One region of the Cytobacillus sp. Hz8 genome, then DNA from elsewhere that is predicted to be linked to it. Evidence: predicted binding sites of a transcription regulator. Region 1 holds the regulator's gene; each other region holds the start of a gene.
The links. Region 1 encodes Rex, which represses fermentation and respiration genes when NADH is low (regulators of the CRP and FNR family bind a similar motif). Its sites were predicted from a motif close to TTGTGAAATATTTCACAA; they were not measured.
Positions count from the first base shown of each region.

Region 2: the regulator Rex is predicted to act here: its motif matches at 6,483-6,500, upstream of ACE38V_RS10125 (anaerobic C4-dicarboxylate transporter family protein).
Region 3: the regulator Rex is predicted to act here: its motif matches at 6,222-6,239, upstream of ACE38V_RS21365 (TIGR04053 family radical SAM/SPASM domain-containing protein).

Region 1 is NZ_JBHKFI010000015.1:104,895-115,053, forward strand. Features, by position in the region: gene groL (chaperonin GroEL) at 1-948, opposite strand, end outside; gene groES (co-chaperone GroES) at 1,001-1,285, opposite strand; gene ACE38V_RS16935 (CPBP family intramembrane glutamic endopeptidase) at 1,664-2,395, shown strand; gene ACE38V_RS16940 (YdiK family protein) at 2,396-2,602, shown strand; gene ACE38V_RS16945 (redox-sensing transcriptional repressor Rex) at 2,656-3,306, opposite strand; gene moaC (cyclic pyranopterin monophosphate synthase MoaC) at 3,326-3,820, opposite strand; gene ACE38V_RS16955 (ABC transporter ATP-binding protein) at 3,949-5,883, shown strand; gene tsaD (tRNA (adenosine(37)-N6)-threonylcarbamoyltransferase complex transferase subunit TsaD) at 6,263-7,288, opposite strand; gene rimI (ribosomal protein S18-alanine N-acetyltransferase) at 7,288-7,728, opposite strand; gene tsaB (tRNA (adenosine(37)-N6)-threonylcarbamoyltransferase complex dimerization subunit type 1 TsaB) at 7,746-8,456, opposite strand; gene tsaE (tRNA (adenosine(37)-N6)-threonylcarbamoyltransferase complex ATPase subunit type 1 TsaE) at 8,453-8,908, opposite strand; gene ACE38V_RS16980 (GNAT family N-acetyltransferase) at 9,327-9,767, opposite strand; tRNA gene ACE38V_RS16985 (tRNA-Asp) at 9,872-9,945, opposite strand; tRNA gene ACE38V_RS16990 (tRNA-Met) at 9,953-10,026, opposite strand.
Region 2 is NZ_JBHKFI010000006.1:164,228-174,386, reverse strand. Features, by position in the region: gene ACE38V_RS10145 (glycoside hydrolase family 65 protein) at 1-2,140, shown strand, start outside; gene ACE38V_RS10140 (pyruvate kinase) at 2,440-3,735, opposite strand; gene ACE38V_RS10135 (response regulator) at 4,013-4,921, opposite strand; gene ACE38V_RS10130 (sensor histidine kinase) at 4,928-6,202, opposite strand; gene ACE38V_RS10125 (anaerobic C4-dicarboxylate transporter family protein) at 6,607-7,920, shown strand; gene aspA (aspartate ammonia-lyase) at 7,952-9,406, shown strand; gene ACE38V_RS10115 (acetyl-CoA hydrolase/transferase family protein) at 9,790-10,159, shown strand, end outside.
Region 3 is NZ_JBHKFI010000026.1:30,541-40,699, forward strand. Features, by position in the region: gene ACE38V_RS21345 (heavy metal translocating P-type ATPase) at 1-2,232, opposite strand, end outside; gene proC (pyrroline-5-carboxylate reductase) at 2,576-3,382, opposite strand; gene ACE38V_RS21355 (spore coat protein) at 3,618-4,280, shown strand; gene ACE38V_RS21360 (hypothetical protein) at 4,358-4,672, opposite strand; gene ACE38V_RS21365 (TIGR04053 family radical SAM/SPASM domain-containing protein) at 4,912-6,069, opposite strand; gene ACE38V_RS21370 (LLM class flavin-dependent oxidoreductase) at 6,706-7,767, opposite strand; gene ACE38V_RS21375 (ASCH domain-containing protein) at 8,180-8,641, opposite strand; gene ACE38V_RS21380 (3'-5' exonuclease) at 8,817-9,422, shown strand; gene ACE38V_RS21385 (mannitol-1-phosphate 5-dehydrogenase) at 9,691-10,159, opposite strand, start outside.

The DNA.
Region 1 (10,159 bases):
TCCTAATGAAGAAATCGTTGCAGACTTAAGTTCACGTCCTAGTTCTTCAGTGATGACTTCCCCGCCAGTTAAGATAGCGATATCTTCAAGCATAGCTTTACGGCGATCCCCGAATCCAGGAGCTTTAACAGCTACTGCATTGAATGTTCCGCGAAGTTTGTTTAATACTAAAGTGGAAAGAGCCTCCCCTTCAACATCTTCGGCAACAAGTAATAATGGCTTACCTTGTTGTACAACTTGTTCAAGAACAGGAAGTACTTCTTGGATATTGGAGATTTTCTTATCAGTAATTAAGATGTATGGATTTTCAAGAACAGCTTCCATTTTGTTTGTATCAGTTACCATGTAAGCTGAAGTGTATCCACGATCAAATTGCATACCTTCTACTACATCAAGTTCAGTTGTGAATCCTTTTGATTCTTCAATTGTGATAACACCATCGTTACCAACGCGCTCCATTGCTTCAGCAATAAGTTGGCCTACTTCTTCATCAGCAGCAGAAATGGCTGCAACTTGAGCGATAGAAGCTTTGCCTTCGATTGGTTTAGAGATTGCCTTTAATTCTTCAACAGCGGTTACCACTGCTTTTTCAATACCTTTACGGATACCCATTGGGTTAGCACCAGCAGTAACGTTTTTAAGACCCTCACGAATCATCGCTTGTGCAAGAACGGTAGCAGTCGTTGTACCATCTCCAGCTACATCGTTTGTTTTGCTTGCAACTTCAGCAACAAGCTTTGCACCCATGTTTTCAAATGCATCTTCTAATTCGATTTCTTTTGCAATGGTAACACCATCATTTGTAATTAATGGAGAACCAAATTTTTTCTCAAGAACCACATTGCGTCCTTTAGGTCCAAGAGTAACTTTAACCGCATCAGCAAGCGCGTCTACACCACGAAGCATAGAACGGCGAGCTTCTTCACTAAATTTAATTTCTTTAGCCATTATTAAAAAACCTCCTATAAATTTGATTTATATCTGTTGAACGTTCGTATAATTAGCCGATTATAGCAAGGATGTCATTTTCGCGTAGAATTAAATATTCTTTACCGTCGTATTTCACTTCTGTTCCAGAGTATTTTGAGAAGATAATTCTGTCATCAACAGAAACTTCAAGTGCAACACGTTCACCGTTTTCTAGAACTCTTCCAGATCCAACAGCAACGACGATACCTTCTTGAGGCTTCTCCTTCGCTGTATCTGGTAAAACAATACCGCTTGCAGTTTTTTCTTCTGTTTCAACAAGCTCAATGACAATACGATCACCTAGTGGCTTTAACAAGTGAAACAACCTCCTCAAATAATATGTAAATTTTATTATTAGCACTCTCTTCGATTGAGTGCTAACACATTTATTATATTAAAGAATCTGAAAAAAATTTGCAAGTAAAAAGCCATATTTTTTTCAAATTTACTTATGATCTTAAACACTTACAAGTATGTACTGCATTTGCTTATTTATCCAGCATTTTGGAAAAAGCAAACAGAAATTTAATCATTCTGAAATATAGTTTAAAATGTCTTCCATTTGAAACAAAGGGCAATTTATTAGTAGAATGAGAATAAAGTGAAATTCGATGCTGCTCATATTTTACTAACAACTGGGTACCCAATGATCAGCTTATTATTATAGGAGAAACGAAAAAGGAGACAAATCATTTTGAAAAAAGAATACTGGCTTATCATCATCGCCTACATAATCATGCAGTTTTCAAGCTTTATCGGCGTTCCATTCATTTCATTAATGGGAGAGGCTTTAGGAATCAGTCAGAGAAAATTGCAAATATATTCAGTATCCATTTGGCTTGTTATCAGCTTCGCCGTTACTTTAGTGATTGTTTTATTCTTATTAAGAAAGGAAATGCTACACTATAATAGAAACAAACCTTTGGCACCTGTAAGCAACTCGATTTTATGGGCAGTTGGAGGTGTATTTTTAGCCCTTTTCGCTCAAGGAATTGCAGCAAGAATTGAAAGCCTCCTCGGCATCGAAATGGGTTCAGAAAATACGCAGCAAATCATCCATTTAATCAATACTTACCCGATTGTTATTCTTGTCACTTCCATCATTGGACCGATGTTGGAGGAAATTGTTTTTCGAAAAATCATTTTCGGTTCCCTACATAAACGATTTAATTTCCTGATATCGGCACTAATTAGTTCCATTATTTTTGCTTTAGCACATGGAGAGCCTGAGCACATCCTTTTATATTCAGCAATGGGTTTTACCTTTGCATTTCTTTATGTCAAAACAAATCGCATTCTTGTACCGATGTTTGCTCATGTGGCGATGAATACATTTGTGGTTTTAGTTCAATCCATTTATAAGAATGACCTCGAAAGAATGATACATGATGCGGAAAAAATTCAAGGTTTTATCGGAGGACTTTAAATGAGGCAATCACCCCTTTATTCCGGGATCTTATATATATTCTTGGGGATATTATTCATCTTTTTTGCTATTCAAAATATCCAAGAAGATGGACAGTGGCGGTTTTTCACTTACCTGCTCGTAATATTAGCCACCTTTGATTTAGGATCAGGCATTAGAATGATCTCCTTTCACTTTAAAATTAAAAAAATTCAAAATCGAAAATAATAAAAAGCGGCTTATTTTATGAAGACGATTCATTAAAAATAAGCCGCTTTTCTTTAGTCTTGTTTCCCATTTGGGTAATGTTTCAAAAAATAGACTAATGATTGCAGTTCTACTGCTAAATCGATATGATGAATACGAATGGAAGAAGGTACTGTTAACCTGGCAGGAGTAAAGTTAAGAATTCCCTTTACATTCACTTTTGCCAAACGATCCGTGATCGATTGTGCAACAGGTGCTGGAATCGTTAAGATGACAACTTGAATGTCTTCGTCTACCAAAACCTTCTCTAAATCATCCATATGATAGACAGGGATATCCCCAATTTTCGTTCCAACCTTGGACGAATCAACATCAAAGGCTACTTCAATTTTCGTATTGTTATTTTTCAAAAAATTGTAATTTAAAAACGCCGTACCTAAATTACCCACCCCAATTAAGGCAACCTTTGTTAATTCATCCTGATCCAAGGTTTTACGAAAAAAGGATAGAAGATAATTGACGTTGTAGCCATAACCTTTTTTCCCTAATGCACCAAAATAGGAAAAATCCCGGCGAATCGTCGCAGAATCCACCTTCACCGCTTCGCTGAGTTCTGAAGAAGAGACTCTTTGCTTGCCAGATGAGTGTAGGTTTTTTAGAAACCGATAATATAACGGCAATCTTTTCGCAGTCGCTTGTGGGATTTTCATCGTACCATTACTCACTTCTTTTCCCCCCAATCATTTAAATTTTCTCTTTTCTTTTGTAGTCGCCACTCTTTCCACCAGATTTCTCAAGTAAATAAGTCTCTCCAATTATCATCCCTTTATCTAAGGCTTTGCACATGTCATATACGGTTAAGGCACACACAGATGCGGCTGTTAACGCTTCCATTTCTACACCTGTATTTCCCTTCGTTTTCACTGTGGCAATCATAACAAGCCTATAATTTTCTTCAGCTTCCTCTTCCCAGTGAAAAGCAATATCGACACCTGTTAATGGTATTGGATGACACATTGGGATGATTTCCCATGTTTTTTTGCAGGCCATTATCCCTGCTACTTGAGCAACTGCGAGAACATCACCTTTCTTGATTTGATTATTCGTAATCCCATTATAGATTTCTTGATTGACTATAATACTTGACTGCGCTTTGGCAATACGAATTGTTTCGGGCTTATCCCCTACATCCACCATTTTGGCTCTGCCTTCTTCATTAAAATGGGTAAATTTCAAAATATCAACACCTCACTTAGAATGATACACTATTTTTTCCCTACTGTGTATTAACATTGTACATTTATTCACAAATATTGATGAACATTGACGAATACGTTACACTATCTCTAGATGCAGGGGTGAAAGAGATGATTTTATTACAAGTTAATGGGTTAACTAAATATTACGGAGCTGACCTTATTTTATCGAATATAAAGCTTGAAGTCCAAACGCGCGACCGCATTGCCTTAGTAGGCCGAAACGGCGCGGGTAAATCAACATTATTAAAAATGATTGCTGGAAAAATGTCCTATGATGCTGGCGAAGTGATAAAGCCAAAGGACGTTTCCATTGGCTATTTAGCACAAAATACTGGGCTAGAATCAGAATTATCAATTTGGGATGAGATGCTGACTGTTTTTCAACAGGTAAGAGATTTAGAACAAGATCTTCGAAGATTAGAGGAAAAAATGGCAAATCCCGCTATTTATGATAACAATACAGAATATGAACGAATCATAAAAGAATATGATACACTCCAAGTGAAATTTAAAGAAATGGGAGGTTATCAGTATGAGGCCGATATCCGCTCTATCTTACATGGGTTGAATTTCCAAACCTTTGATTATTCCACCAAAATTGCCAGTCTTAGCGGCGGACAGAAGACACGTTTAGCTCTTGGGAAGCTTCTCCTTACAAAACCCGATATCTTAATCTTGGACGAGCCTACCAACCATTTAGATATTGAAACCCTGTCTTGGCTTGAACAGTATCTGCAAAGCTATGATGGTGCAATATTAATTGTTTCACATGATCGCTACTTCCTAGATAAAGTAGTGAACCAAGTATATGAGATTTCGCGAAAACATATTAGTAAGTTTAAAGGAAATTATAGCGCTTATTTGGATCAAAAAGCGGAGAATTTCGAAAGAGACATGAAGCTTTATGAAAAACAGCAGGACGAGATTACAAAACTTCAGGAATTTATACAACGAAATCTTGCTCGCGCCTCGACAACTAAGAGAGCTCAAAGCAGACGAAAAATGCTTGATCGCATGGAAGTCATGGACCGGCCTTTAGGGGATGAAAAATCAGCCTCTTTTGGTTTTGACATTGAAAAGCAAAGTGGAAATGAAGTCCTAAATATGCATTCCTTATCAGTAGGCTACCATTCGGAAAAGGTATCAGAGAATATCTCCTTCCGTATCACAAGAGGAGAGAGCATTGCCCTTGTGGGTCCAAATGGAATTGGAAAATCCACACTTCTCAAAACGATTGTGAAAAAACTTTCTCCTATCTCTGGAGAAATTCATTACGGTTCTAATGTATTTATTAGCTATTACGATCAAGAGCAAGCTAACCTAACTTCGAATAAAAGGGTCCTTAATGAACTTTGGGATGATTATCCGAATAAAAATGAAAAGGACATCCGTACAGTACTCGGCAACTTTCTTTTTACTGGGGACGATGTCTTAAAAACGGTTTCCACTCTAAGTGGCGGAGAAAAAGCTAGACTCTCCCTAGCTAAATTAATGATGCAAAAAGGAAATTTCTTAATTTTGGACGAACCAACCAACCATTTGGATTTAGATAGCAAGGAAGTGTTAGAAAATGCCCTTGTGGATTATCCTGGAACAATCCTTTTTGTTTCACATGACCGATATTTTATCAACCGCATTGCCACAAAGGTCTTAGAGCTTGATGCAGGTGGTGCAACGGAATACTTAGGCGACTATGATTATTACCTTGAAAAAAAACAAGAGCAAGAGGAACTAATGGCTTTAGAGCAACTTGAACAAACAAAAAATGACTCCTCTACAGCTACTCCATTAGAAAAAAATAGTTATCAACAGGATAAAGAAGCGAAAAAATTAGAACGCCAACGTAAAAGACGTTTAGAAGAAATCGAAAAAAGGATTGAAGAATTAGAGAGCTTCCTTAGCCAAAATGAAGAACTTTTATGCGATCCCGAGATTTACCAAGATCACGAAAAGGTACTCGCGATCCATAAAGAGAATGAAACCTATCAAGCTGAGCTTGATTCTCTTATGGAGCAATGGACTGAACTAGTTGAAGATGAATAATATCCACAATAAAAGGTCTAACGTCTTAATATCACGTTAGACCTTTTCCACAATTTTATGCACAAACAAAATCTCTTTATAAAGCTATCAACAGCAGTTTTCCACATTATCCACAAACAAATATCATCTTATCCACATTTTCCACAGGATATATCAAATTTTTTATAGTTATCCACAGAATCAGCCCTTCTAAAGGATTGTGAAAAAACTGAGCCTGTGAATTCAATCAAACGTTTGTTTAACTTTTTCTCTCTCAATATACTTCAATCAAACGTTTGTTTAATTTCTTCATCCTCAATATTGTTCAATCAAACGTTTGTTTAATTATTGATTAATATAAAAGGACTGACACTCTTTTAAAGAATCAGTCCCCTCCTTATTAATTATTATAAATGGTAATTTCTAATCCAGGATTGGCATTTAAGGATAAATCTGAACGAATTCCTTTTTGATAAAGCACGCTACCAACAGCTGCAATCATAGCTGCATTATCTGTACAAAGTGATAAAGGAGGAATCACTAATTCAACATCGGTTAATGACTGAAATGCCTCCTCCAATTTTGCTCGCAATCCTTTATTTGCTGCAACACCACCAGCTAAAAGAACCTGCTTCACTTGGTACTTTTTCGTAGCTCTGACTGCTTTTGTCACCAATACATCGATGACACTCTCCTGAAAACTAGCCGCAAGATCCTCAGGCTTAATAATCTCTCCACGTTGATCAGCATTATGCACAGTATTAATCACAGCTGATTTTAATCCACTGAAACTAAAATCGTAAGAATCTTTTTCTAACCAAGCCCTTGGCAAATCAATGGTTGGCCTTCCTTCATGAGCTAAACGATCAATATGAGGACCACCTGGATATGGCATATTCAATACTCTTGCCACCTTATCATAAGCTTCACCTGCAGCATCATCCCGCGTCTCACCAATCACTTCAAAATGACCATGTTCTTTCATATATACAAGCTCCGTATGCCCGCCAGACACGACAAGAGCAATTAATGGAAAGGTAAATTCCTTTATTAGCCGATTCGCATAAATATGTCCAGCAATATGATGAACACCAATTAATGGTTTCTGATGGGCAAATGCAAGAGCTTTTGCTGCATTTACACCAATAAGGAGTGCCCCAACCAATCCTGGTCCTTCTGTTACCGCAATCCCATCTATTTCTTCCATAGTCATATTGGCCTGATTCAATGCCTCTTCTAAAACAATCGTAATCTGCTCAACATGATGGCGCGATGCGATTTCAGGGACGACTCCACCAAAACGCTTATGACTTTCTATTTGTGAAGCCACAACATTTGCGACAATTTCTCTTCCATTTTTAATAATCGCTACTGCTGTTTCATCACAGCTTGATTCAATTCCTAATATATATACGTCTTTTTCCATTATAAATTCACCCACATCACTAATGCATCCTCATGATTATCAGTATAATAGCTCTTGCGAATCGCTCCATCCATAAATCCCAGCTTCCGATATAAGGACTGGGCAATCATATTTGAAACGCGCACTTCAAGTGTCATCGTCACAGCCCCATGTGCACTTGCGAATTCCATCGTCTTTCTCATCAATGCCTCGCCAATCTTTTGGCCACGATACTCAGGAAGTACAGCAACATTTGTTATATGTGCTTCATCCACTACAAGCCACATACCGCAATAACCTACAATTTGCTCATTCACTTCAACCACAATGTAGACAGCATACTGATTTCTGGTCATCTCATTGACAAAGGCTTCCCGACTCCAAGGTAGAGTAAATGAAGCATGTTCGATTTTCAAAATATGATCAATATCATGTTCTGTCATCAATCTGAATTTGGCCATTTCCCGTCGTCCCAGTTTCATAAGTTCTTCTCTACTTGCTTCTTTTTTAACCAATTGGCTTCCGCCTCTGCTAAACGAATATAATTGGGGACAAACGTATGAATATCCTCCCCTTCTCGATTCACTCCTAGAAAAGCAAGCTCTGCAGGTCTAGGGTTATACTCTGTTTTTGCAGCAAAAAAAGCTTGTCTTCCTAAAATCTCTTCTAATGTCTTTCTATGTAAAGGTAAATCATTCCCAACAAACAAAACCTTGCGAGATTCTGACTTCAAACTTTCGGCCCACTCTTTTGATAAAAGAATTTGATCATCTCTAATTGTTTCAAGTGAATCTTCCTTATATTGATATAAACCAGTATATACCTGACCTCTTCTTGCATCAATTAATGGTGAAACCACGCCATCAAAATACCTGCCAACAGATGCTGCCATAACCTCAATACTTGATATTCCCACTAAAGGAATTTTTAATGACCATGCCAATGTTTTCGCAATCGTTACCCCAATTCTTACCCCAGTATAAGAACCAGGACCCTTAGCAACAATAATCTTGCTTAGCTGATCCGAGGTAATATCACATTCCTTCATGAGTAATTCAATAGCTGGCATGATTCGTACGGAGTGATTTTTTTTGATATTCGTAATGTGTTCACCAATTACTTTTTCTTCATCAATTAAGGCGATACCTAATACACTGGAAGAAGTATCAATAGCTAATATTTTATTCATGAAAATATCTCCTTACAAATTTGTTCATACCTTTCACCAACAGGCTTGAACTCCAAAATCCTAGCACCGTTTTCCCCATGGAACAAATGAATCAATAATAACGAATCAGGTAACTGATCCTGTATCATATGCGCCCATTCAATAACGGTAACCCCGTCGCCTTCAAAATACTCATCAAATCCCAAGTCCTCATCTGCATTTTCAAGGCGATAAACATCCATATGATAAAGAGGCAAGGAACCTTTATACTCTTTGATAATGGTAAAAGTAGGGCTATTCACATTTCTACGAATTCCAAGTCCCTCAGCAATTCCCTTTGTAAAAGTTGTTTTACCTGCGCCTAAATCTCCTTCCAGAGCTATAACATCTCCAGACTGCAATTTCTGCGCAAGTTTATATGCAATTTCCATCGTTTTCTCCGGCTTATCAGAAACTATTTTATAATGTATCATTATCGTAATCACCTTTGTTTATTTGAAAGTGAAGCTTGTATATAAAGAAATCTGGCCAATTGGCGATCCTTCAAGTAAAGGCAGAGGCCGTAGTTCCCCGAAAAAGGGAAAGTGCTGTTTTCGGTTGCGAAGCGTTGCTTGGATGCTTCCCTTGTGCCCTTATATTTTACAACCAAACTTGGTCATAAGTCGATCTCCATCACTGCTGCCGATATACTAAAGTATAAAAAAACCTTAGGAATGATCCTAAGGATACTATTCTAATATGTAGTTTACATGATTTTGCCTCTTGTAGCAAAAGGCTATCCGAATGAGTATAAAAAAAAGACGAAACAGAGTTTCGTTTTTGTAATTTAGTATCCATTAATATCCTGTATCATTTGCTCAATTTAGATGCACATTTTGAACTGCTCAAGTATTACAAATCCTTTATCATCTGAGAGTATGGAAAATCCTTGAGCCCTATGCTCTTATAAAGAGATATCGCCTTTTTATTACTATTTTCCACTTCAAGACGGATACGCTTTACATTATTACACAAATTGCTTTTTAAATACGAGAAGAATTCATGTCCTAATCCGCAACAACGATACTTAGGCATCACGTAAAGTTCTTCAATCCACAAAACCATACCGCCTGCCTCCTGAGAAAAGGTCTTTGCCAAAAGCGCATAACCTGCTTTATTGCTTTCATATTCCATAATATATCCTGACACATAATTATCCGACCGCATTAACTCATCAAATGTATTGATAAAATGTTTTTGAGGCACATTGTGATTTACAGCATCTGAGGAATAAAAATTCTTTGCCATATCCAAATAAAACGATTTATCTTCTTTTCTGATTTTTCTTATCAATATGATCCTCCATATTCTAATGCATCATATAGCTAATCTTATAGTACATAAAACCAAAAATCCACGTGCAGGTTCAAATCCTGACACATGGATTTTTTTGTTGACGGTCCGGACGGGACTCGAACCCGCGACCTCCTGCGTGACAGGCAGGCATTCTAACCAACTGAACTACCGGACCAATGCGATTGCGGAGGCAGGATTTGAACCTGCGACCTTCGGGTTATGAGCCCGACGAGCTACCAGACTGCTCCACCCCGCGATAATAGTATTATATGCAAATTATTTTATGCATTTCTTTTCCGCAGTGTATGACCGCCCTGATTTCAGTATGCTTATTCAAGATGCTGTTCAATCAGTGCGCTGACGTGGATTCGATGAAGTTTATTCAGCGT
Region 2 (10,159 bases), on a different contig from region 1:
TATTAATGCTTTTTATGATATTGTGGAAATTCCTTATGCTGAAAAGCATCATGGATTCCCTGATACACAGCAAAAATTATTAAATATCATTGATTCACAAACCATCGAAATTGCAATCGTTCATGATGGAATCGAGGAATGGTTCTCTCTTTTTCAAAATTCAGGCGAGGTTATTTCTTATGAACGAGTCCTTCATCTAGATAAAGGGTTCTCCGAAAGGATCATCCACTGGCGCTCTCCTTCAGGAAAAGAAGTGAAGCTTAATTTCAAACGTCTTGCATCGTTCACAAGGCTTGAACAGTTTATTCAAGAAATTATCATTGAACCAGTAAACTATAAAGGAAAAGTGAAAATTCGCTCAACAGTAAATGGGGATGTTTCAAATTTTATCGATTTGTCAGATCCAAGAGTAGCATCTGGACATGCGAAAAGATTGAACGTTACGGAAACAAGAATGGAACAGGAAATCGTCGCTGTAGAAGTGAAGACTTTAGCATCCAATCTAAAAGCTGCGTGCGCTGTAACATATGACATCAGTAGCCAGGCCAAAATCGAACATAAGAAAAATGAAAAAGAGATTGAATCTATCTTTTGTTTTGATTTAAAACGTGCAACGACTTTTACAAAAAGAAGTATTTATACGGATACATTGCGTCATGGTCAAGATCCAATTATGAGAGCGATTGAATTACAAAATCATCAATCCTTTCAAGAAGCTCTTCATGAGCAAGCAAAATATCTGTCTGATTTTTGGCACCATGCAGATGTACAAATCGAAGGAGATCTTAAGCTCCAAGAAGGAATTCGCTTCAATTTGTATCATTTGCTTCAATCTACCGGACGGGATCACCACTCTAATATTGCAGCGAAAGGGTTATCTGGTGAAGGGTATGAAGGCCATTATTTCTGGGATACAGAAATTTTTATGGTTCCTGTGTTTCTTTTAACAAAACCTGAACTCGCGAAACAATTACTCCTTTATCGCTACTCCATTTTGGATACAGCAAAATTACGGGCAAAAGAAATGGGGCATCAAAAAGGGGCTTTATTCCCTTGGAGGACGATATCCGGTTCAGAATGCTCTTCCTATCATCCATCAGGTACCGCTCAATACCATATTAGTGCGGATATTGCTTATAGCTATATTCAGTATTATTTTGCAACTCATGATGAGGAATTTCTAACCAATTATGGGGCAGAACTTTTAATGGAAACGGCTAGACTTTGGACAGAAGTTGGCCATTACGATCACGGATTCTTTAAGATTGATATGGTGACGGGACCGGATGAATACACCTGCCTCGTTAATAATAATTATTATACGAATGTCATGGCGAAGCATAATTTAACCTTTGCGGCCAAAGCCTATTGGTACTTAAAGGATCATGCTCCCAAGCAATATGTTCATTTGCAGCAAAAAATGGGGATTAGCGATGAAGAGACTTTAGAATGGGAAAATGCCGCACGTGATATGTATTTGCCTTATAATGAAGAATATGGCATTAATCCTCAAGATGATTCATTTCTGCAAAAAGCAGTATGGGATTTTGAACATACGAGAGAGGATCAATACCCACTTTTGCTCCATTATCATCCGCTAACTTTGTACCGTTATCAAGTTTGCAAACAAGCGGATACCGTATTGGCTCATTTTCTTCTGGAGGATGAACAGAATTTAGAAGTGATGAAGCGATCATTTGATTATTATGAGAAAATCACCACTCATGATTCCTCCCTTTCTTCTTGCATTTTTAGCATCATGGCTTGTAAGTGTGGATATTATGAAAAGGCTTATCATTATTTTATTGAGACGGCAAGGTTAGATTTAGATAATACTCATGGAAACACGAAGGATGGCCTTCATATGGCAAATATGGGCGGAGCATGGATGGCAATTGTATTCGGTTTTGCAGGACTTCGAATAAAAGAAACAGGAATATCGTTTCAACCTTCTATCCCTGAAAAATGGGAGACTTACTCATTTCCAATTCAGTTCGATGATTCTCTTGTTCAGGTAACCATTAAAAAGGATCGCATCTCATTTAATCTTGAAGAAGGGGATTTTTTAGCGATTAAAGTGTATGAAGCAGACTATCTTCTAAGGAAAAATCAAACGACTGAAATTTTGCTGAGAAAATAAAAGATAAAAAGGATAAACCTTAAGCTTAGGTCTATCCTTTTTTGATGGGAAGATGGGAAGATGGAAGTATGCATTAATATAGCTGGAATACGTGGTGTTTTTTGTAAAAAGAACTTTATTGTTTTTATATATTAGAAAAAATGAATAAGATATATATTATTGTGAAATAATTACTTTTTTGGTGAAATAGTACTTCTTGAAATATGGAAATAATGTCCAAATATGGTTATTGGGGGGAACTAATGTTTCTGTTACGGCTAGGTTGAAAAGGATTGGATATAAGTAGGAGGGGAAGCTGATTATGTCTCTAATAATTTTTTTAGCAAAATCAGTGATTCGACAATATAGGTTCCCTTATTTAACATCAAACAATTAGCTCGTTTTCCTTGTGAAACATCTGTTAATTCTGACCTTGCGGGAAATCCTTTTTTTGTTAAATTTTCCAAAACACCCGTTGCCCAAATGGTTGGAACATGTGCAGCTTGGCAGATGGAGATAATTTCATCCTGTACGAATGCGAGATTTTCAAAACCAACTTCCACAGCTAAATCTCCTCTTGCAATCATAATACCAAAAGCTTCAAATGTTAATCCTTCTAATAGAATTCTTCCAAGTTGATGAACCGCATCTTTTGTTTCAATTTTGGCCACCACTGCAATATGGGGACAAGAGTGTCTTTTTAGTTCTGATTTTAGTTGAATTAAGTCAAGTGGGGAATGGACAAAAGAAATTCCCAATAGATCTGCATGCTTGGTTACAAAGGCGAGATCGCTAATATCTTTTTCCGTCAGAGCCGGAAGATTTAAGCTAAGGAGGGAATCCGGCAAATTTATCCCTTTTCCTTCTTTAACCTTTGCTGCTTTGGAGAAGGGGGTGAGTATTTTAACTTCAATATAATCTTGAGTGATATTTTCTACTCTTCCATATATTTTCCCATCATCGATGAAAATGCGATCATGAATTCGAACATTGGTAAAAGCCTTTGCTAATGTGACTGGGACCCCTGCTGGTGCATCTTCGGTTGCAGGGTGGCCTAAATGGTCCTCAGATAAATAAAGACGCAATAAATCATCCTTTATCAAAGTGAAAAAATTCGATTTGTGTGAATTAGGAAAAGTGCTGTCATTCCCCATTTTTCCAATACGTATTTTTGGCCCTGCTAGGTCCATATAAATTTTACATTTCCGTCCAATATATAATTCCTTTTTCATTAACACTTGCTCTGAATGACGAACGATTTCAATCATTTTTTTCCATATCTTTTCATTCCCATGGGCACAGTTGATTCTTGCAATATCCATTCCTTGGAGTAAAAGTGCATCGATGATCTGCCTTTTTTCAAGCATTTGTTCATCAAGGGTAACCATGATCGTAGGCCTTAGACAATCATCTTTACTTCTGAATAACGTTTCTGCGTTCTTGCATAGTTGGATTTTCGCTTCTAGGGGTGAGGGGATAGAAAGTAGTTTTGGATCAAGAATATTCACACCAAGATAGGTTAATATTTGTCTCAATGTGAAAAGAATATGGGCATTTGCTGCGTTTAAGTTAGAAAATCCGATCTCATGGAGTTGGTTTCCTAATTTATCGGTCATCTTTTTCCTCAAAGTTAGGAATGCGAGTAGATTATGCCTGCTCAATGTTTTCAAATCGAACGGGTACTCTTTAATTAAATGCTCGCATTTCATGACTGTTTGCTGATAGCCGTTCAAAAGATTGTACATGAGATCCTGTTGAGAAAACGAGGGGGTCAACATTCTTCAAAACACATCCTTCAACCATTTCTTCCATAAAATTTATTCAATTGAGAGCATTATGTGACTGATAAAGAGATCGAGTTGAAAAAAGAATACAACCATTATTTGGCTGTATTCAATCATTCATTCTTTCCCTTGCTTCCATATAAAAGATTTGGATGAATTTCTTAATATTGACACGAGCATGATCAAAGTTGTTTTTGACCGGATTTTGAAGCTCAAGCATTTTTAAACGGACTTGAGTGTAATCAAAATACTTCGCTGCGTATTCTTCAAATTTTGGATTCGTATAATCTGTTAATCCAAGTGAAGCAACATGCTCAAGTGCTTGATGAATCGCTCTACGAACCCGTTGTTCAGAAGATTTGCCCTCCCTTTTAAGATCTTCACAATGGCTATGGCGTTTGGAAACCCTTTCAAATAATTCTTTTAGAGGAGGGAAGTCCTTGTATCCCTTATATTCATCTTCATATAGAATATTAAGAATTTCAAGCAAATCTTTGTGACCGCTTTCAGCATGAATTCCAAATTCTAATAGTAGCTCCTTTCCACATGAAATGATATCCTTTTTTAGTTGTGGTTGCTTAGATACAGCGGCACCTTGCTGCTGATCTAAAAAATGAAGTGATTTATGTATTTCAGAAATGGACTTTTCCAGTAAAATTTTTTCGGTCACCTTTTTAATCACACTTTGAACCTCAATGCGATTGAGTGGCTTAGTTATATAGTATTCCACCCCTATAGAGTATGCCTCTCCAATCATATTTTTCGTTTCGACCTGTGAAATCATAATGATTTTTCCTTTATATGCAGGGCGGATTTCCTGAATCGTTTCCAACCCATCCCTTTCTGGCATAAGTAGGTCAATAAGAAGAATATCGGTCTGCAAATGGGTAAGAGTATCACCATCTACATCTGCCCCATCACCTGCTTCTCCGACTATCTGCCCAAGTTCATCATTCTCAATAATGTCTGTGAGCATTGCTCGAATCGATTGGTCATCATCAACAAGATAAAGATTCATTGTACATTATCCTTTCTCTACTAAACTATTAATTGGAAGATGAATTTGAAATTTCGTTTCATGTTGTAACAACGCCTGATCATCTAAGTGGATGGTCCCTTTTAAATCCTGAATTAGATTTTTGATATAGCTTAGACCAATTCCGTTAGAGGCATTTCCTTCAGAATCAAATTTTGTTGTAAACCCAGGTTCAAAAATGTATTCTTTTGCCCTAGGTGAGATTCCTGGACCATTATCGGTTACCTCAATTTCAATTAGTTCATTTCTTGTGTTTACATGGATATGAATCCAACCATGTTCTTTTATTGCTTCTACTGCATTGGCATATAAATTATTCAAAATGGATAACAGGATAAACGTATGGTAAGGTCTATGGCTGCCATTGATGTCTGTCTTGAAATGAATGGATTTTCCAAGTGAAGTTGAATAACTCTCATTGGCAGAAATGACTACCTGAATGATTTCTTCAATATCCATATAATCTAAAATATGGTCCTTGACAGTTAGTTTCGCTAATCCAGCGTGAATACGCTGATGGTCTTTTTTAATTTCATGAACTTGTCCCGCGATTTTTAAGGCAGTGGCGGCAAAGTCCTTAAGGGATTCTTTCTTTTTTAAATCGCGATATAGTTTGTAGCATACTTGCGTAAGTTCTTCTGTGTTTTTCATGGATTTCTTTAATTGAATCATCTCCACAAATAGATGAGAAATATGAACAAGCATTTGCTGATTCTGCAAGCGCTGTTTCTCCTCAGCTGTTTTCATCTCTCTTAGAATCATAATATTAAAGAATCCCAAGACAAAAAAGCTTCGAATAATCGCAATAACAGCAATAACAAAGTAAGTATAAACCGTTATGGGATCATTGGAGAAAAAATGCCTAAAGAGAATTTCAGCCGTGCTTGCTGAAATTTCCATTATAGTCCCCATAAAGCCTAATAATAGCGGTTTCTGATAGAGTTCATTCACTTTTAATAAATAAAAAAGTAGGGAAAAGGTGAGGTAATAGAAAAAGGCAGGAAAATGCATGATGAAAATTTCGTAAAGATCCGTATGGTGATTAAAAAGAAACTCCAAGCACATACGAAAAGCAACAACAGAGGTTCCAACAAGAAATCCGGCAGCACGTACATTGATTTTTCTAGACCATAAGAGAAAAAAGAAAAATACAGGTGTTCCAAGACTAACCCGTAAATCACCTTCCAATGGAAAAAACTTAAATTCTCCACCAATAGGGACAAAAATCATTATGGCTAAATAAATGAGTATTCGTTCTTTCATCATCGATGACTTCCTTTATCAACAGCGGATTAGAGGGTTGGCAAAGAGGAAGATGCCCTTTCTATAATCTTATTGTATAGCAAAATTTTAAAAAATAGATTTAGTATATTTGACAAAAATTTGTATAGGACATATAAAATTCAAATTCTTTTTTAGACTACATTTGTATTTTTTTGTAGATTTCTGTAGGGTGAGATTTACACTAAGTTTGGAATAAAAAACATCAAGAAAGCTTTCCAAAAAAAAGATCCTCCTCACAGGAAAGAGAGTATATTAACTCCTGTGAAAAGTTTCACAAAAAATATTTGAAGAAGGTGAAACCAAAAAAGGTATGAGGGTTTAATTTTTCGTTCTTTTCATTTCTACTATTTTAGAATGATGAATGATTGGAGGGAACCACAATGATGTTTTGGATTGAATTTATTATTCTACTACTGTGTATTTTCATTGGTGCAAGAATGGGTGGAGTAGGGTTAGGAGTCATGGGTGGGGTAGGTTTAGCTATTCTAGTTTTTGGATTTCATCTCCAGCCTACGTCAGCACCAATTGATGTTATGCTCATGATTTTGGCAGTTGTGACAGCAGCAGGAGCTCTGCAAGCATCTGGAGGAATGGATTACCTAGTCTATTTAGCAGAAAAAGCATTAAGAAAAAATCCAAAGCATATTACTTTTATTGCTCCGATAGTTACATACCTGTTTACTTTTTGTGCAGGAACAGGGCATGTTGCTTATTCTGTATTACCAGTTATTGCAGAGGTTTCTCGTGAATCTGGTGTTAGACCTGAACGGCCAATGTCTATTGCCGTTATCGCTTCGCAGCAAGCGATTACAGCAAGTCCAATTTCAGCCGCAACTGTTGCTTTACTAGCGTTCTTAACAGATTTTGATATTAGCTTACTTAACATACTTGAAATCTGTATTCCTTCAACCTTTATTGCTTGTATGATCGCAGCTTTTGTATCAAGCAAAACGGGAAAAGAGTTGAATCAGGATCCAGAATATTTAAAACGCCTCGAAGAAGGTTTAGCACCAATTAAAAAGGATAAGGTTGATTTTATTCCAACCAAAAATGCTAAGCTTTCCGTTATTTTATTTCTTATAGCAGCCCTTTTAGTTGTTGTCCTTGGTTCATTTGAAAAATTACGTCCAGGCTGGGATGTTGAAGGTGTATTCACAAGAATGACAATGCCAACTGCAATCGAAATTGTGATGTTGACATTCGCTGCGCTTATGATTATCTTCTGTAAACCAAATATTGAAAAAATAGTTTCAGGCAGTGTATTTAAAGCAGGTGCTACAGCCGTTGTTGCTATTTTCGGTATCGCATGGATGGGCGACACTTTCTTTAATGGAAATGCTAAATTAATCGATAATTCTATTTCTGATTTAGTTACAGCTGCTCCTTGGTTATTTGCGGTGGCTTTATTCGCATTATCAATTCTTTTATATAGCCAAGCTGCAACCGTTAATACTTTAATGCCATTAGGGATTGCCTTAAGTATTAATCCAGCCCTTCTTATTGCCATGTTCCCTGCGGTTAATGGATATTTCTTCATTCCAAACTATCCAACCGTTGTTGCTGCAATCAACTTTGATAGAACAGGTACAACAAGAATAGGAAAATATATTTTAAATCATAGCTTTATGATTCCAGGATTAATTGCAACAATTGGTGCAGTAGCCATTGGTATTTTGTTAAGTTCCATTATTCTTTAATGATTAGATCATAAATAGGGAGTGGACAGATATGAACAACTCAATCCGTATTGAAAAAGATTTTTTAGGTGAAAAGGAAGTTCCTGTTGATGCATATTATGGAGTGCAAACAATGCGAGCAATTGAAAACTTTCCAATTACCGGCTATCGCATTGACTCTAAGCTTATCAAGGCAATGGCGACTGTTAAAAAATCAGCCGCGATGGCAAACTGTGCAATCGGTCAATTAGATAAAAAAATTGCTGATGCCATTGAAAAAGCTTGTGATGAAGTTATTGAAGGTAAGCTTCATGAAGAGTTTATTGTAGATCCAATCCAAGGTGGAGCTGGTACTTCAATTAATATGAATACAAATGAGGTCATCGCAAACCGGGCCCTAGAAATCATTGGAGAAAAGAAGGGAAATTACAAAGTAATTAGTCCAAATTCTCATGTCAATATGGCACAATCCACGAATGACTCGTTCCCAACGGCTGTTCATCTCTCTGTTCTTGTTGGATTAGAAGAATTATTGAACACGATGGAAGAGTTGCATTCTGAATTTATGTGGAAATCCCATGAGTTCGATGATATTTTAAAAATGGGGCGGACACATTTGCAGGATGCCGTTCCAATTCGACTTGGACAAGAATTTGAAGCCTATGCTCGTGTGTTAAAGAGAGATATTAATCGGATCGAACAAACTCGTGAGCATCTATTTGAAGTTAATATGGGTGCGACGGCTGTTGGAACCGGGCTCAATGCAGACCCTGAATATATCGAAAAGGCTGATTTTTTCCTTGCCAAATTCAGTGGTTATCCAATTAAAGGATCAAGAGATTTAGTGGATGGTACGCAGAACACAGATTGCTATGTTGAAGTTTCCTCCGCTTTAAAGGTATGCATGCTGAATATGTCTAAGGTTGCCAATGATTTACGTCTAATGACTTCTGGACCGCGATGTGGTCTTGGAGAAATCAATCTTCCACCTCGTCAACCTGGATCTTCCATCATGCCAGGAAAAGTAAACCCAGTAATGGCGGAAGTCGTTAACCAAAGTGCTTTCCAAGTGGTTGGGAATGACTTAACGATTAGCATGGCCTCTGAAGCTGGTCAATTTGAATTAAATGTTATGGAACCAGTGCTTGTCTTCAATCTATTACAATCGATTCATATCATGAATAATGTATTTACTGTATTCCGTAAGTACTGCTTAAGCGGTATTACCGCAAATAAAGAAAGAATGCAAGCTTATGTAGATAATAGTGTTGGAGTTATTACAGCGATTAATCCTCATGTTGGTTATGAAACAGCCGCCTCCATTGCGAGGGAAGCGATCTTAACCAATAAACCTGTTCGTGAAATCGTGCTCGAAAGAGGAGTTTTAACGGAACAAGAATTAGACGCTATTTTAAATCCATTTGAAATGACTCATCCAGGTATCTCAGGTAAAGAATTACTTAAGGATAAAAAGAAAGATGGATCAAAGGAATTGGCTTCTGTATAAGAAGGAAGGTTCATTTGGAAGCTTTTTTCATAATTAGTCAATATCTTACGTGGTTGAAAGGATAAATTTAGCCAAGCGCAATGACAATCAATATGTTAAAAGCAATGAGGCATTGAAAACTAAACTAGTTTTCAATGCCTTTTTTCTAAATAAGATTTATTACAAAATCTTATAAAAAAATCAGATGAATGATGCAAGAATATTATAAATATGTAAGCAATTGTAAGAATAATTCGATTTGTTCAAAAATTATTCGAAAAAAATTAGTTTTTTCCGAATTTTTTCTACAAATTTATACATTGAAAGCGTTATTATATAAAAGAGGAAAAATTCAAACAATTGCGGGTGGTAAAAGTATGAAAACATATGTTGAAGATCGGATGATGACAAAAAGGAAATCGACAGATGATTTCTTGTCTCTGATTAAAGATGGGGAGGACATCATCATTCCATTAACCAATGGGGAACCAAAAATTCTTCTAGATGTACTTGAAGAAAATGCTTTTCGTTTCAAAGGGGTAAGGATTCACCAAATGTTAACCTTGAGAGATCGTGCATATATTCATGGTCAATATCGGGGATCCTTAGAGCATGTTTCTTATTTCTTGAGTGGGGCTACAAGAAAAGCTTTTTTACAAGGTCAATGCGAACTTGTTCCAAACCATTTTCATGAGGTGCCTAAGATCATGTTAGCAACGACGAAAGCATCACGTGTTGTTGCATGTGCTTCTCCGATGGATGAACATGGGTACT
Region 3 (10,159 bases), on a different contig from region 1:
GGCATCGGCTATACTATTTAAATCACCGCGAATTAAAGTAATATCTGCTGCCTCCATGGCTATATCGGTACCTGTTCCAATCGCCATCCCAATATCAGCTAATGCTAACGCCGGAGCATCATTGATGCCATCCCCAACCATTGCTACCTTTCTTCCTTGATTCTGCAGCTTTTTAACTTCCTCTGCCTTTCCTTCTGGTAAAACCTCAGCGATGACTGAATCAATACCGACTTTAGCTGCTATTGCCTGAGCTGTTTGGACATTATCTCCCGTTATCATGATAACCTCAAGCCCCATGTTTTTAAGTCGTTGCACTGCTTTCTTAGACGTATCCTTCACCGTATCAGCTACAGCAATGATTCCGGCATATAAACCATCAATCGCAACAAGCATCGCTGTTTTTCCTTCACTTTCTAGTGCAGACATCTCATTTAGTCCAACGCTTATGTCTATTCCCTTTTCTTTCATCAACCGCTTCGTGCCAACATAGATGAGCTTTTGATTGACTATTGCTTTAATACCGAAGCCCGTAATTGCTTCAAATTCCTCCGTTGCACTGAAATTGGCGCCTTTTTCCTTTATCCCTTCGACAATTGCCTGAGCCAACGGATGCTCCGATTGCTTTTCTGCAGATCCCACCAAACTAAGAAAATCTGTTTCATTTTGTCCTAGCGCAGGGATAATATCTGTTAATTTCGGTGCCCCATTGGTAACCGTTCCAGTTTTATCTAGAATGATCGTATTAATTCGATGCGTCAGTTCAAGATACTCTCCACCTTTAAAGAGAATTCCAAATTCTGCGGCACGGCCAGAGCCTGCCATAATGGAGGTTGGTGTAGCAAGTCCGAGTGCACAAGGACAAGCAATGACTAGAACGGCAATTAATTTTTCCAAGCTTTCCGCAAAATCCCCTGGTGTTACCCAAATGATCCAGATTAAAAAAACTAAAAGCGCAATTCCTACCACAATGGGTACGAAAATGCCGGAAATTTGATCAGCTAATCGTTGAATAGGCGCTTTTGAGCCTTGTGCATCCTCGACAACTTTTATTATCTGAGCTAAAGCTGTATCCTTTCCAACCTTTGTGGCCTTAATTTTCAAGAATCCATTCTTATTGATTGTTGCCCCAATCACAGAATCGCCAATCGTCTTATCAACTGGAATACTCTCACCAGTTAACATGGATTCATCAACTGCTGATCTTCCCTCAACAATCTTTCCATCAACCGGTACTTTTTCACCGGGTTTAATATGAACAATATCATCAACTTGTACCTGCTCAAGTGGAACTTCCATTTCTTTTCCTTCTCTTACTACAGTTGCTGTTTTGGCCTGTAATCCCATCAATTTTTTAATTGCATCAGAGGATCTTCCTTTTGCTTTTGCCTCAAATAGTTTCCCAAGAATGATTAAGGTTATTAAAACAGCACTCGTTTCAAAATATAAATCCACCATATGATGCATAGTTCCAATTGTTTGAATGGTTAAGTATAAGCTGTAAAAATAGGCAGCGGATGTCCCCAATGCCACTAAGACATCCATATTGGCACTTTTATTTTTCAATGCTTTATACGCTCCAACATAGAATTGCCTTCCTATCCAAAATTGTACAGGGGTGGCAAATGCAAACTGTACCCATGGATTCATTAATATATCTGGTAAATAAATAAAGGAAGTAAACTTAAAATGACTAACCATCGACCATAGTAATGGAAACGATAAAATCAATGAAAAAATAAACTTTCTTTTTTGATTCTGAATTTCCTTTTCCCGGTAATCAGCGATTTCTTGTTCTTTCCCAGCTTCTTTTCTACTTGCCTCATATCCGAGATTTTCTACCTTTTTAATCAACTGTTGAACATTTGTGCTCGATGGATCATATTCAACCGTTGCTTTCTCTAAAGCTAAATTCACATTTGCTTTAGATACTCCCTCAAGCTTTTTCAGTCCTTTTTCAATCCGCGTTGCACAAGCCGCACATGTCATGCCGATGATGTCTAATTCAACTTTTTCCGTGAATACATCATAACCAAGATCTCGTATTTTATTTTGAATCGCGGGAAGAGATGTCTTTTCAGGTTCATATGCTACGGTTGCTTTTTCTAATGCTAAATTCACATTTGCCTGAACAACTCCATCCATCCGCTTAAGACCTTTTTCAATTCTTGCTGCACAAGCCGCACAAGTCATACCTGTAATCTGTAGGCTTGCTTCCTTTGCTCCCTGGCTCATCTTTATCTCCCTTTCTATCGTGACTCCTAAGATGAAAGATTGAAATATAGGTTATTTCTTCTATATTTCCTTGTATCGTTAAAGAATATAAGAACTATATCGATGTTGGACTTGATAAATGACGTCGGAAAATTCACGTGATCATTCATCTGTGAATCTCTATACTATATTTTTATCATACCCCCTATAGGTATGCAATTATTTTGTGTAAAAAAATAAAATCGACACATTTCTCAGTTATTCAATTTCTTCCTAAGAAGGAAAGTTTCTTCTACAAGATCATATAGTTTTCAACAAAAAGACCAGCCATTCTCTAGAAAGAAATTGACTGGCCCTTCATTCCTTACTTAATTAAATTTTTTGTTTTATTTGTACAACTGTCCATCGCCATTAACACCGCTGATCGAAATCCATTCTTCTCTAATGAGGCAACCGCCTCAATGGTGGCTCCACCCGGAGTGCATACTTCATCCTTTAGCTCACCCGGATGCTTTTGTGTTTCTAGAACCATTTTTGCAGCTCCTAATACTGCCTGAGCGGCAAAAGTATAAGCCATGCTCCTTACCATTCCTTGTTTAACTGCGCCATCCGCTAATGCCTCAATAAACATGTATACATAAGCAGGAGAAGATCCACTTATAGCCGGGATTGCATCCATTAATCTTTCCTCAACAACCTCCACCTTTCCAAAGCACTCGAAGAGAGAGGAAACCATATCAATTTCATCCTTTGTAACAAATTGATTCGCGCAAATGGCACTCATCCCTTCTCTAACTAGGGATGGTGTATTAGGCATTGCTCGTATTAATTTCATTTCTTGCGCAAATGCCTGCTCAAGGTCATTTAAGGTTAAGCCAGCAGCGATCGTTACAACAATTGTGCTTGAATTTATTTCATTTTTTAGCTCTTGAATCACTTCAGCATGAAGGTTGGGCTTAACAGCCAAGATTAATATATCTGCCCAAGATGCCACTTCCATGTTGTTGGTCGATATCGATATATTCAATCGTTTCTTCACACTTTCAACAGTATCTTCCGTTTTAGCACTGGCTTTAATTTGTCTCGGCAGCCATTTTTCTGATTTAATAATCCCTTCAATCATAGCCTGTGCCATTTTCCCACAGCCAATAAATCCAATATTTTTTTTCACAAGTTCACTTCCTATAATCAGTCTAAAACTTATTATACAGAAATGAGCTAATTTAATGAGGAATTTTGTTTACTAACTTTCATTTACATTTTCATTCACTTACGATTTTTAACAATGGCATAACATCCATCATCTGTCTCTATTAACGATAACTAATTGGCATTTCTTTAATGGCATTTAACCATAATATATTTGTACGGCAAATGCCGACAAAATATAGGTAGGGGGTAGAGCAATGCAACAACAAATTAATAATAATCAATCAATGGCAAATATGACTTCAGAGAACATTTCACCTAATTTAAATCATGGTGCTCATGAAATTCTTGATATCCATGAAGTGCTCGGGGGAACCATTATTGCCTTAGATTCCTACCTCATGTTTGATCAACATGCTAAAGATCCGGTATTAAAGGATATGATTCAACGTCAGCGTCAATTTATTACCAATCAATACAACACACTAGTTGAAAGCTTTAAAACCGGAAAAGATCCTTCGCAACCAACGACGAGCTATAAAATGGCACAGTCAAATGATGTTATTTATGGATTAACTCCTTCTCAGCCAAAACATCCAGCCACATCCGTATCAGAAATTAGCGATGAGTGCATTTCTTCTCATATGTTAACAAGTATGAAAACCATCGCTGGAGATATGGCAAAAGTTGCTGGAGAAGTTAATAACCCTGTGGCAAGACGAGTACTTCAGGATAGCATTCCGAACTATCTTGAAATGGCATATGAAATTTTCTTGTATCAAAACAAGAATCGCTATTACCAAGTTCCACAATTCGATCAACAAGATGCAGTAGCCATGGTAAATACCTATGCCCAAGCTACAATGGGAATTCAGCAACAAAATCAAACAGCTATGCAGCATACAAATATACTTCAATAATTTCCACATAAAAAAGAGGATAATATGGTTTTGAAACCATATTATCCTCTCTATTTATGTTAATCGCTTAGGACTTTTTATGCGACGTATGAGATTATGACTTTTTGAGGAATTTCACTGTTATCATCTTGAGTTTTGATTCTTCCACAGGATGGAAGCTCATAGGAGAAATCTTTCACATTTTTAGGGACTACTCCCTCATCCTTTAGCTTCTCAAAAACCACTTGCATAGCGTCTTCTGTCTCAATTTGGCCAGATTCTTCCGAATGAAATCCATTTACACATGTTTCGACCACATCATCCATAATGTGTTCTTCCACAAAAACCATTTTCGCCCCTGCCATCTGCTCAACCTCGCGATTTTCCATTTCAATAATCGTGGTTATATTCATAATTTTCGCACCTCCCAATGTCAATTCCATTATATAGAATCTGTAAACACTTTGGAGATATTATTTATTATTTCGCATTTTCTTCAAATATTTTTGACAAAATTTCAAAATTTATCTTTTTATCTTTTCAAATGGAAATATTTTTTCTAAAATCTTTCAATACACATACAGAAAAAGAAGGAATCCCTCTATAAGATTCCTTCTATCCATTCTTTATGACCTGTAGATTCAAATTTATTTCATGATTTTCTCATCGCTTCAGGAATATAGACACAGAACGGTTCACTTTCTAAGTAATCCCCTGTAACGGCATAGGTTCTAGAACGAGACCCTCCACAAACGAAACGGAATTCACAAACTCCGCATTTTCCTTTATAAAGGTTAGGATTTCTAAGTTCTTTTAACACAGGAGATTCTCGATAGATCTCTGCAAGCGGTTTTTCTTTTACATTTCCCACTTTTATCGGCAATAGTCCACTTGGTAATACATCCCCTGTATGGGAAATGAATATAAAACCATTACCATCATTAACCCCTTTAGGCGCCCTCTTTAATCCATCAATGATAGATGCTTTATCTCTCGTAATCGTATCCTCGTAATGAATTTCTCCCTTTTCAATCAAATGTTCTCTTGCTTTTTGCTGGAGAACCACACGACGATAATGCTGTGCAGCAGTTGTTTTGATATCAAATGGAGCCGTTTTTCCTAATTCATAAAGCCATAAGAATACTTTTTCATGTTCCGCTGGTGTTAAACAATCTTTCATTTGACCTCGGCCAGTAGGAACTAATAAGAAAATATACCACATGATTGCTTTTAATTCTTTTACTAGCTCAGCCATTTGCTCTAGATATTCATAATTATAACGAGAAATAACCGTATTAATTTGCAAAGGCATTCCTAAATCGGTTAGGAATTTAATTTTTTCTACGGTTAAATCAAAAGATCCTGGAGTTCCTCTAAATTGATCATGAATTTCAGGCGTTGGTCCATCTAAGCTCAGGCCCCAACGAGATAATCCTACTTCTTTTGCCCGTATCATTCTTTCCTTTGTCACATTTGAGGTTGCACTTGGTGTCATGGAAACCCTCATGCCCTTTTTAACGGCATAATCGGCAAGGTCAAAAATATCCTCACGCAGCATACAATCTCCACCGCTAAATACAAGCATGGGATTATTCATTTCATAGATTTGATCAATTAACTGAATTCCTTGTTCATGGGTTAGTTCATCTGGATGTGGTTTTAATTGTGCATCTGCGCGACAATGAACACATTTAAGCTCACATGCCCTTGTGACTTCCCAAATAGCAATAAAAGGATTTTGATCATAATCCATCTTGCTTACGTGTGGATGGCCATGTGGATGAACCCCTTTTGATTTTAAATCATGCATACTTTTATCACCCAATCTCCAAAATATTTTGAGTCAAAAAAACGTCATCACTTAATGAAGTCCAACTTCTTTTCGTTATGTATGTTTTTTCCAGCTAAAAGAAGTCCTTAATTAAATTGTAAAGTTAATTTAATGAAAAATCTGTTTCAATAATGTGAAGAAATTAACACAATTTATTGATTCTTTTTTCATATTTTTGAAAGGTTAGATTGGAGCCTTTTGTTTTGTTGCAAGTCAATTTAAGAAACCATTCCTTCAAATCTATTTCACCACAGATATATATACGATCACACTGTAATATCAATAGATCAGATTCACAAAGCTAATATTCATTACCATTGTTAACAATGTGTATTTTACTAGTTCATTCATTCAAAAAAGATAGTAGGACAAACTAATCTTACTATCTCTAATCTTTGATAATCCTCATCTATAAGATAGATATGGTCATATAAGAACTGGTCTCACAAAGTTCTTATTATTCTTCTGCTTACTATTAAGCTAATAATAATATATCTTTATCCAATTTATTCAATAGATAGCCATTCAGGAAAGAGGATTCTTAATACATTCCATATATGATTGCAACAGGTTAATAAAGCTTGCTTATTACAAGATTGACATAATTTGGTTTACTTACTTCTTTGTTTCCCTTCGTATTACGGGTGCTATTTCTGTTGCCAATCGTTCAATATTTTCGGCGACTTTTTTAAAGGGCATACCACCTATATCCAACTGTGCAATAAACCTTTGATGACCAAACAGCTCGTATTGACTCAAGATTTTTTCGATAATCTGCTGGGAGCTTCCAACTAAAAGGGCTGTTTCTTTTCCTGTCATCTGCTCAAATTCAGCTCTTGAAAAAGCCGTATTTATCCCCTGGCGGCGATTAAGTTGGAGCCAATAATTTGAATGATAAGGATAATATTCTTCTATGGCCTGTTGATTCGTTTTTGAAATATAAACGTGCCCTGTCACTCCCACTTTCAAGTTTTCAAAATTATGACCGGATTGAGCAGCTGTAACGTGATATCGGTCTACAAGCGGTTTATATAAGCTCGGATCACCGCCAAGTATCGCTAATACTAGACCTGTACCTAATCTACCCGCTCGTTCAGCACTTTCCGAAGACCCACCGACACCTATCCAAACCGGGATTTTTTGTTGAACGGGACGTGGAGAAATTTCAGCATCCCTCAAGGAAGGACGATAGTGTCCATTCCAAATAACCACTTCCTCTTCATTTATTTTTAATAGAAGCTCCATGTGTTCTTCAAACAATTCATCATAATTCTTTGGGTCATATCCGAAAAGTGGGAACGATTCAAAAAAAGCCCCACGCCCGGCAATGATCTCAGCACGTCCATTTGACAACAAATCAAGTGTTGAAAAATCCTCGAATAAACGAACGGGGTCTATGGTGTTCAATACTGTTGTAGCACTTGTCAGTTTAATTTGTTTTGTCACTTGTGAAATTGCTGACAAAACAGTTGCTGGAGCAGAAACTGCGTAATCCAAACGATGATGCTCTCCTATTCCAAATACATCTAATCCAGCTTCATCTGCCATTTTTGCTGCTTTTATGATTTCATCAATACGCTGCTTAGAGCTAATGGTTTTACCTGTTTGTGGATCCGGGTATAAATCCGCTAATGAATAAATTCCAATTTCCATCCCGTTTTGTTCCCTAGCCTTCAATTTTCTCTCCTCCACATTCGTCTAAATTAGATTTTGTTTAATACTATTCATAAACATTTTTTAAAGGAACTGATTATTAGCTAAAAATTCTCACTTTTGTAAAAGGATTCTGAAAAATATACATAAGCTTCAAATTATGGATAGATTGTGTTTCCATTTATTAAGGAAAGGAGCAGATTAGTGATTAAAAAACAAATAAAACCGCAACAACACCTAGAAACCATCTGATGTTTATTTGCAAGAGTTTTAGTAAAAATTTAAAAGCTAAAGAGCCGTTATTATTTTCCCTCCATAAAAACTTGTTGCTTTGTTTAGCCATACTCAATAGTTAAATAAATTAGTATTACTATTTTTTATAGATTTCAAATAAAAAAAGAGATAGACTTTGCCTATCCCTTCATTCGTAAATCTATTAATCATAATTCCATAACCCAAGCTTGCCTTTTGCTGCAATTGGTTCATTCAACATTTTCACATCACATAATTTCCAAGCATATCGTCCTTTACGGTAATCACCAAAATGATATTCATTTCCTGATACCATCAATCCTTCATATAATAATGCTGAATCCTCCAAATCCTCTCTGACTTCAAAACAATTTACAATTTGGCACGTTGCAAGAATCATACCTAATGGCAAATCATGAGGAAGAATGAATCCATGTTTATGCAATACTTCTATAACGAGTGATTCTTGACAGGCCATTCGATCAATATTCTTACTCGCATGAATAGCCACTTCTCCGCGAAAATTAGTTTGCCAGGAACGAGTTTCAAAGCTTTTTTCTCCAAGAGCAATTAATGTTGCCCAAGGCTGCTTTACAGAAATGACTTTCATTTGTCCCTCTCCTTTTACATCTTGAATGACTGCCATAACATTTCCTTCACAAAAGACTATTTATTTACTATTATTAGAGCATAGTTATGGAAAGAATTTTTTCCAAATCGTTGCTCAAGAAAATCTGTTTAGCTCTAATAACTGAAAAACAACACCTTGATTAGGAATACAATTTTAGGTGTTTTGTTACTTTTTAATGAGGTGTTTATAAATGAATATCGTCGCATTAGATTTTGAAACCGCTAATTCAGCACGCTCTAGCGTTTGTTCCATCGGAATTGTAGAATATCAAAACGGTAAACTGATAGATGAATATTATTCCTTGGTTAAACCGAAAAAGCTTGTATTTTATTCCTATAATGTCTATGTTCATGGGATAACAGCAGAGGATGTTCAACATTCGCCTGAGTTTGATGAACTTTGGGATAATATCCAACCAAGACTGGAAAATAAGCTAGTTATTGCTCATAACGCCAGTTTTGATTTGAGTGTTCTACGCGGTGTTTTGGATGAATACAACATTCCCTATCCTACATTATCCTATAATTGTTCCGTCAATATTGCGAAAAAAACTTGGCCAGGACTATCAAGTTATAAATTAAATGTGATTTCCAGCTATTTAGGTATTACTTTTCAGCACCATCACGCACTAGAGGATGCACATGCAGCAGCACAGATTTATCTTAAAGCATATGAATTGATTGGTGCAACAAGCCATGAGGATTTACGAAAAAAATTATCCATTTCTCAAGGACAATTAGATAAAAATGGGTATACCCCTGCTCGGATAAACGCCAAAAAAATAAAATCAATCTGATCTTTCATTTTAAAAATCAGCAAATGATTGCTGATTTTTTTCTTTTTACCTGCTGAAGGGAATGTAACTTCACTTTGGTCATGATTGCTGATGTAAAAAAGAACAAGGGACATTATTTTTCCCTTGTTCTTTCATTTCCACTGTTTTTGCAGTGATTATTGTTTTTTCAAACAGATTTGATTTTTTCCCCTCATTAATGGGTTTCTGATTTGGACTCGATTGCTTTGGATTTCGCAAAAACTGTCCGAAAAAGCTACGAAAAGAGCCGCTATTTTTTCAATTGGCTATACTCTTCAACAATTCCATTAAATAATGAAGAGCTTGAATCTAATGTAGTATATTTGTTGATAGCAGCTTCAAGTCCTTCTTCTTTAATGGTATTCTGAACCTGAACGGCTTCTTCATCTCCTTGAAAATCATAACTAAGAGCAGCTGCTATTCCTTTTAATAGGAATTTCGGTTCTTCACCAATGACTTCAACATATTGCCTTGCTGGACTGACAAGGCGATCATTTGGTCCTAATTTGCGAATTGGAGAACGTGCTACCCTTGTCACCTCATCGACAATAAAGGAGTTTTGGAAGCGAGAAATAATTTTTTGAATATATTTTGCATGATCCTCTGGGTTAAAGCCATATTTTTTCACTAGGAAAGCTCCACTTTCCTTAAGAGCCCCCTCAACTAAGTCACGTACTTGTTGATTGTCCATCGCTTGGTTAATTGTCTCCATTCCAAAA